Regions from separate parts of the Planococcus massiliensis genome, predicted to be linked through region 2. Evidence: a T-box and tRNA genes for the amino acid it is inferred to sense, from the RefSeq annotation. Region 2 holds a T-box; the other holds one or more tRNA genes.
What was found. A T-box is a leader RNA that pairs with one kind of tRNA and senses whether it is charged. The one in region 2 lies ahead of leuS (leucine--tRNA ligase), so its partner is inferred to be a tRNA-Leu.
Positions count from the first base shown of each region.

Region 1: it has a tRNA-Leu gene. The T-box ahead of leuS (leucine--tRNA ligase) is inferred to sense a tRNA for this amino acid. The anticodon was not compared.

Region 1 covers NZ_CCXS01000001.1:2,427,353-2,430,772, reverse strand. The annotation lists gene BN1080_RS12130 (DUF47 domain-containing protein) at 1-399, shown strand, start outside; gene BN1080_RS12125 (inorganic phosphate transporter) at 415-1,413, shown strand; tRNA gene BN1080_RS12120 (tRNA-Leu) at 1,542-1,625, shown strand; gene BN1080_RS12115 (C45 family autoproteolytic acyltransferase/hydrolase) at 1,943-2,995, shown strand; gene BN1080_RS12110 (C45 family autoproteolytic acyltransferase/hydrolase) at 3,027-3,420, opposite strand, start outside.
Region 2 covers NZ_CCXS01000001.1:2,204,381-2,207,800, forward strand. The annotation lists gene leuS (leucine--tRNA ligase) at 1-2,078, opposite strand, end outside; T-box leader at 2,122-2,327, opposite strand; gene BN1080_RS10895 (3-oxoacid CoA-transferase subunit B) at 2,373-3,026, opposite strand; gene BN1080_RS10900 (CoA transferase subunit A) at 3,045-3,420, opposite strand, start outside.

The sequences.
Region 1 (3,420 bases), 220 kb from region 2:
GAGGACATTCTAGCTCTTGCGATGACGATGGATGATGTGCTGGACGGCCTTGACCATACTGCCTCTATGTTTGAAATGTATTCAATCGTAAATGCGGATGAATTTATGCTGGAGTTCGTAGAAGCAATTCGAATGAGCACGATTGAAATTGAAACAGCTGTGGATTTAATGTCTACTAAAAAATTGCCCGCTATGCGAGAGCATGCCATTAAAATCAAAGATTACGAATCTCAATGCGATGTGACGAGACGCCATGCGATCAAACATCTGTTCCAAACGGAAAAAGATCCGATCCGCATCATTCAATATAAAGAGATCTATGAAGAACTTGAAGAAATTGCAGACCACTGCCAAAAGGTTGCGAATACCTTCGAATCTATTATTATGAAAAACGCTTAAGGAGCAAGATGACCGATGGATATGGTTCTGCTATTAACAGTTTTAATTGTTGTATTTGCTGTAATATTCGATTTTATCAACGGCTTTCATGATACGGCCAACTCAATCGCTACAGCGGTTTCCACAAAAGCTTTAAAACCGCGCCACGCAATCATGCTGGCTGCTGCCATGAATTTCGTAGGGGCGCTGGCTTTTACAGGTGTTGCGAAAACCATTACAAAAGACATTGTTGATCCATTCACGTTAACGAATGGAACAGTTGTGATCTTAGCTGCTTTAATCGCGGCGATTGTATGGAACTTGATTACTTGGTACTATGGCATTCCGAGCAGTTCCTCGCATGCACTGATTGGTTCAATTGCTGGGGCTGCGATTGCTGCTGCCGGATTCTCTGCCTTGAATTATGGGGGATTCCTTACCATTATCCAAGCGCTGATTTTATCGCCGATCCTCGCATTTGCTGTGGGGTATTTGGTTTACAGCATTTTCAAAATTGTATTTAAGAATAACAATTTAACTAAAACGAATCGAAATTTTCGTTTGATCCAAATTGCGACAGCTGCTTTACAATCTTTTTCACATGGTACAAACGATGCCCAAAAAGCAATGGGGATCATCACAATGGCGTTGATTGTCAACAATTATCAAACGTCAGATGATGTTCAGTTCTGGGTTCAAGCGACATGTGCAACAGCTATGGCTTTGGGAACGTCTATCGGCGGCTGGAGAATCATTAAAACCGTCGGAGGCAAGATTATGAAAATCCGCCCTGTCAATGGAGTAGCTGCTGACCTGACCGGTGCAGCTGTTATCTTCGGTGCCACGTTCATCCATTTGCCGGTTAGTACGACGCATGTCATTTCTTCATCCATTATGGGGGTAGGGGCATCTCATCGATTAAAAGGCGTCAAGTGGGGGACCGCGAAAACAATGTTGATCACGTGGCTCATTACCATGCCAATCTCAGCGTTGCTGGCAGCCGGCATATACTTGATCCTCAATATCTTCCTGTGAAATAAAAAGAAGGCCTTCCAAATTTGAGGAGGCCTTCTTTTTATTTGGAATCGGAAAAACAAATGCAAAAAAGTACTTGTGCATTCAATAAAAGCTATGTTAAGATAAATCTTGTCCAATTCGATTAAGCCGGCGTGGCGGAATTGGCAGACGCGCGGGACTCAAAATCCCGTTCCTTCACGGGAGTGTCGGTTCGACCCCGACCGCCGGTATATTTTGTTCCGCTCAGCGGATGCGAAACACTTCTTGCTTTAAGCAGGGAGTGTTTTTTTGTGCTTTTTTACGGAAGTAGAAAGAGAGATGGTTGAAACGTGATAGAACTTGCGATGACGTTATTTCGCTTCTGGAGGAAGAATTATTCCGGTAAAGTATTATTAAAGCTTTAAGGTGCTTTAAATGAAGAATTAGAGGCATATCCGCCTTTAAGGTTTCTTTAGTAAGAAGAAAAGAAGGCAATTCCTGTCTTTATCTAATAATTGCTTGATATAATAATGGGAGAAAATGTTTTCAAAAGCAGAAGGAGGAGCCGATGAAACAGATCCATAGCGACATTTTGCAATTTCGAGGCAGCCATTATGAATTTGGAAAGATGCAGGGAGAACGGTTAAAGAATTCCATTACATTGGAGAATCGCAGAAAGCAGTGGAAAGCGAAACGGCCACGCTTTGAAATCGGGGTAAATGAGACAAAAAATGCGTTTCTTCAATTTGCTCCGGGCATTTGGGAAGAACTGCTGGGGCTGCAGGAAAGTTTGGAACTGCCCATCGAAGAAGTATTAAGGGATTTTGGCGGGTACCGGATAGACGCAATGCCATCCGGCTGCTCAATTGTGACCGGGAATGATTTTCTCGTCCGGAATTACGACTTTCATCCGCAGACTTATGAAGGGCGTTTTCTGCTGTTTCAACCGGATGACCAAGGCTATGCGTTTATTGGCCCTTCGTCCCGCATTATCGGGCGCATGGATGGGATGAATGAGAAGGGTTTTGCCATGGGGTATAATTTCACGCACCGGAAACAGCCGGGAGACGGGTTTGTGTGCTACATGATCGGCAGGATCCTGCTGGAGACCTGTTCGACGGTAGAAGAGGCGATAGCGCTTTTAAAAGAAATTCCCCATCGTGGTTCTTTCAGCTATGTAGTACAGGACGTAAGCGGGGAATCATCAATTATTGAAGCGAGCCCAAGAGCTGTCAATGTAAGGAAAGACGGGGCCTGCACCAATCATTTTGAAATCCAGCAGCATGAAAACCGGAACTACTTAAATGATTCGCATGAACGGTTGGCTGCGATCCGGCAAGAACCGGCTGCAACAAAAGACGCCTATTTAGCCTTTCGTCTCTTCAACGATATGGATAAAGGCGTGTTCTCGAAGCTGTATAAAAGTTGGGCAGGAACCATCCACACGTCTGCCTATTTGCCAAAAGAATTGAAGGCATGGTTTGCGCTGGGCGGCAACCGGGAACCTGAAATTTTTGATTTCAAAAAATGGCTGGCGGGAGAAGATCTCGCTGAAACCCAAATGTATGGAGAAATCGATACAGAGATTGGATTTGCCCACCTTGATAAACAATTTGTTTAAAGCAAAAAAGCGTCCCATCCAGGACGCTTTTTTACATTTCCGCCATATGCGGAAACGGCAGTTTTGTATCGATTTTTCCGTTGATGCGTTTCGCGAGCAACCGTTCTCCTTGCAGCCATTTATCAAAATCAAACATGAGCGGCAAGCGATTCGGACCGAGGGCAAAACCGACTTCCAAACTTTCCGGGAAGTAAAAGGCGGTATGCAGCGTTCCGGAAGCGGTGCTGTATTTTTCCGAAAAGACGCCTTGATCCAAGTCGTTGAGTCTTCGAAAAGCACTGTAGGCATCTGTTGTTTCGTTCAAATGGGTACGGATGGTTTCTTCTCGGCGAACCGAATCTTTCATCTGGTAGCGGTTCTCTTCCGTCAGCAATTCAAAATGGTTGGTGGACACGTTTGACGTGCGCGCAACGACTGAGCGGGGA
Region 2 (3,420 bases):
GCGTCAGCCTTATAGCCTTCGTTGATGAAGACCATCATTTGCGAAATCCCGGTATTGAAACGAAGCCCTTCAAAGTCTTCCGTTACTTTCTTCACGGTTTGGTGATAGACTTTTTCCAGTTTGCCGTCGTTTGCATCCACGATTTTCGCGCTCAATGCATCTCTTTCTTCATCGATGAACAAACGCCATACACGGTCCAGGAAGCGGCGTGCACCGTCAAGTCCGTTTGTTGACCAAGCAATCGAAGCTTCCAGCGGCCCCATGAACATTTCGTAAAGGCGAAGCGTATCTGCTCCGTGGCTTTCGATGATCTGGTCCGGGTTGACCACATTGCCTTTGGATTTCGACATTTTTTCATTGCCTTCTCCCAGGATCATTCCTTGGTTGAACAGTTTCTGGAACGGCTCTTTCGTCGGAACGACGCCAAGATCGTAAAGCACTTTATGCCAGAAGCGCGCATACAATAAATGAAGGACGGCATGTTCCGCTCCGCCGATGTAAACATCAACCGGAAGCCAGTGTTTCAACAATTCCGGATCAGCTAGCATTTCGTCGTTTGTCGGATCGATATAGCGCAAGTAATACCAGCAGCTTCCTGCCCATTGCGGCATTGTGTTTGTTTCGCGGCGGCCCTTCATGCCGGTTTCCGGATGGACAACATTGACCCATTCCGAAATATTCGCAAGCGGCGATTCGCCTGTTCCGCTCGGTTTGATATCCGTCGTTACCGGCAGCATCAGTGGCAAGTCTTTTTCATCGACCGGCGTCATGGTGCCATCTTCCCAGTGAATGATTGGAATCGGCTCACCCCAATAGCGCTGGCGGCTGAACAGCCAGTCACGAAGGCGATACGTAATTTTCTTCTCGCCGACGCCGTGTTCTTCAAGCCAAGAAATGGCTTTGGCGATGGCTTCTTTTTTGTTCAAGCCGTTCAAGAAGTCCGAATTGATCAATTCGCCGTCGCCTGCATAGGCTTCTTCTTCGACGTTTCCGCCGGATACCACTTCGACGATCGGCAAGTCGAATTGCTTCGCAAATTCATAGTCGCGTTCGTCATGCGCAGGTACCGCCATGATGGCACCTGTTCCGTAAGTCGCAAGCACGTAGTCCGCAATCCAGATTGGCATTTTTTCGCCGCTGACCGGGTTGATTGCGTAAGATCCTGTGAACACACCGGATTTCGATTTCGCCAAATCGGTGCGTTCCAAATCGCTCTTCGTTTTCACATCATCGATGTATTTTTCAACTGCCGCTTTTTGGTCTGCTGTCGTGATGGAAGCGACCAATTTATGCTCCGGTGCAAGAACCGCATAAGTGGCACCGAAAATCGTATCCGGACGTGTGGTAAATGCGCGGAATGAGTGCTCCGTACCTTCTACCTTAAACTCCAATTCCGCTCCTTCAGATTTCCCGATCCAGTTGCGCTGCATATCTTTCAAGCTGTCCGGCCAGTCCAGCTCTTCCAAATCTTCCAGCAAACGGTCCGCATATTCCGTGATGCGCAGCACCCATTGGCGCATTGGGCGGCGTTCAACCGGATGCCCTCCGCGTTCAGAAACGCCGTCGACCACTTCTTCGTTGGCCAGAACAGTGCCAAGCGCCGGACACCAGTTCACGGCCACTTCATCTACATACGCCAAGCCTTTATTGTAAAGCTGGATAAAAATCCATTGCGTCCATTTATAGTAAGACGGATCGGTCGTGTTGACTTCGCGGTCCCAGTCATACGAAAATCCAAGTTCCTGAATTTGGCGTTTGAACGTTTCAATATTCTTCGCCGTAAATTCCGCCGGATCGTTCCCTGTGTCGAGTGCGTATTGTTCTGCCGGAAGGCCGAATGCATCCCAGCCCATCGGATGAAGAACGTTATAGCCCTGCATGCGTTTCACGCGGCTCAAAATATCCGTTGCCGTGTAGCCTTCCGGATGGCCCACATGGAGTCCAGCTCCAGATGGATACGGGAACATGTCCAATGCGTAGAATTTCGGTTTATCAAAATCGGTTTCCATTTTGAACGTTTTGTTCTGTTCCCAGAACTTCTGCCATTTCTTCTCGACTGTCTTGTGCTTGAATGTCATCTCAAATTCCTCCTCAAAATAAAAACTCCCGCCCCTCATCTTCATAAGGGACGGGAGTCTCCCGCGGTACCACCCAAATTAGCGATTGCTCGCTCAACTTGATTCCTTAACGCGGAAAACGGTGTATCTTACTTGGTTTCACATACACGGACTCCAAGGCGAGTTCAATTGCTCCAGACACCGGCTTGCACCACCCGCCGGCTCTCTACAGAATGAAAACAATTTACTGATCCTCTTCACTGTCATAGGTTATTACCCTTTATTTTAGCGGAACCGCCGTTTTTTGGCAATAGCTCAGGACACTTTCACGTTCTCGGTATTCAGCGGAGCATCCGTCGAATCAATGATATCCTGGACGCTGAAGCCTTCAAACACTTCCGTCAGCACCAAACCGTCCGGCGTCACTTCGATGACGGCACGATCCGTGATGATTTTGTTGACCACGCCTTTGCCTGTCAGCGGCAAATCGCACTGTTTTTTGATTTTCGGGGAGCCGTCTTTCGACACATGGTCCATGATGACGATGACTTTTTTGGCGCCGTGCACCAGGTCCATCGCGCCCCCCATGCCTTTGATCATTTTCCCGGGGATCATCCAGTTGGCCAAGTCCCCATTTTCAGCAACTTCCATTCCGCCTAAGATCGCTACGTCAATATGGCCGCCGCGGATCATGGCAAACGATTCAGCACTAGTGAAAAAAGAGGAGCCTTTGATCGTTGTCACGGTTTCTTTTCCGGCATTGATTAAATCAGGATCCACTTCATTTTCTGTCGGATAAGGCCCGATGCCGAGCAATCCATTTTCCGACTGGAGCACGACGCTTTTATTGTCGGAGATGAAATTCGCCACCAATGTCGGCATGCCAATCCCTAAGTTTACGTAGTCCCCGTCGTTGATCTCTTTTTCTGCACGTCTCGCAATTCTTTCTCTTACTTGGTTTTTATCCATCGCTGCACACATCCTTTCTTAGACCGAACGGGTCGTTAGCCGTTCAATGCGTTTTTCCTGTTTCGCCTGCAATAAACCTTGCACATAAATGCTCGGTGTTTGCACGTGGTTCGGGTCGATGTCGCCGGTTTCGACGATTTCTTCGACTTCTGCAATCGTGATTTTTCCAGCGGCTGCTGCCAACGGGTTGAAATTCTGTGCCGTTTTGTTGTAGACGAGATTCCCCATCTTATCCGCTTTGTGCGCACGCACTAATGCGAAATCGGCACGGAGCGCATGCTCCAGTACATATTCCTTGCCGTCGAATTCACGGATTTCTTTTCCTTCAGCGACCGTCGTACCGACGCCAGCCGGTGTGAAAAACGCCGGAATCCCTGCTCCGCCTGCGCGCATC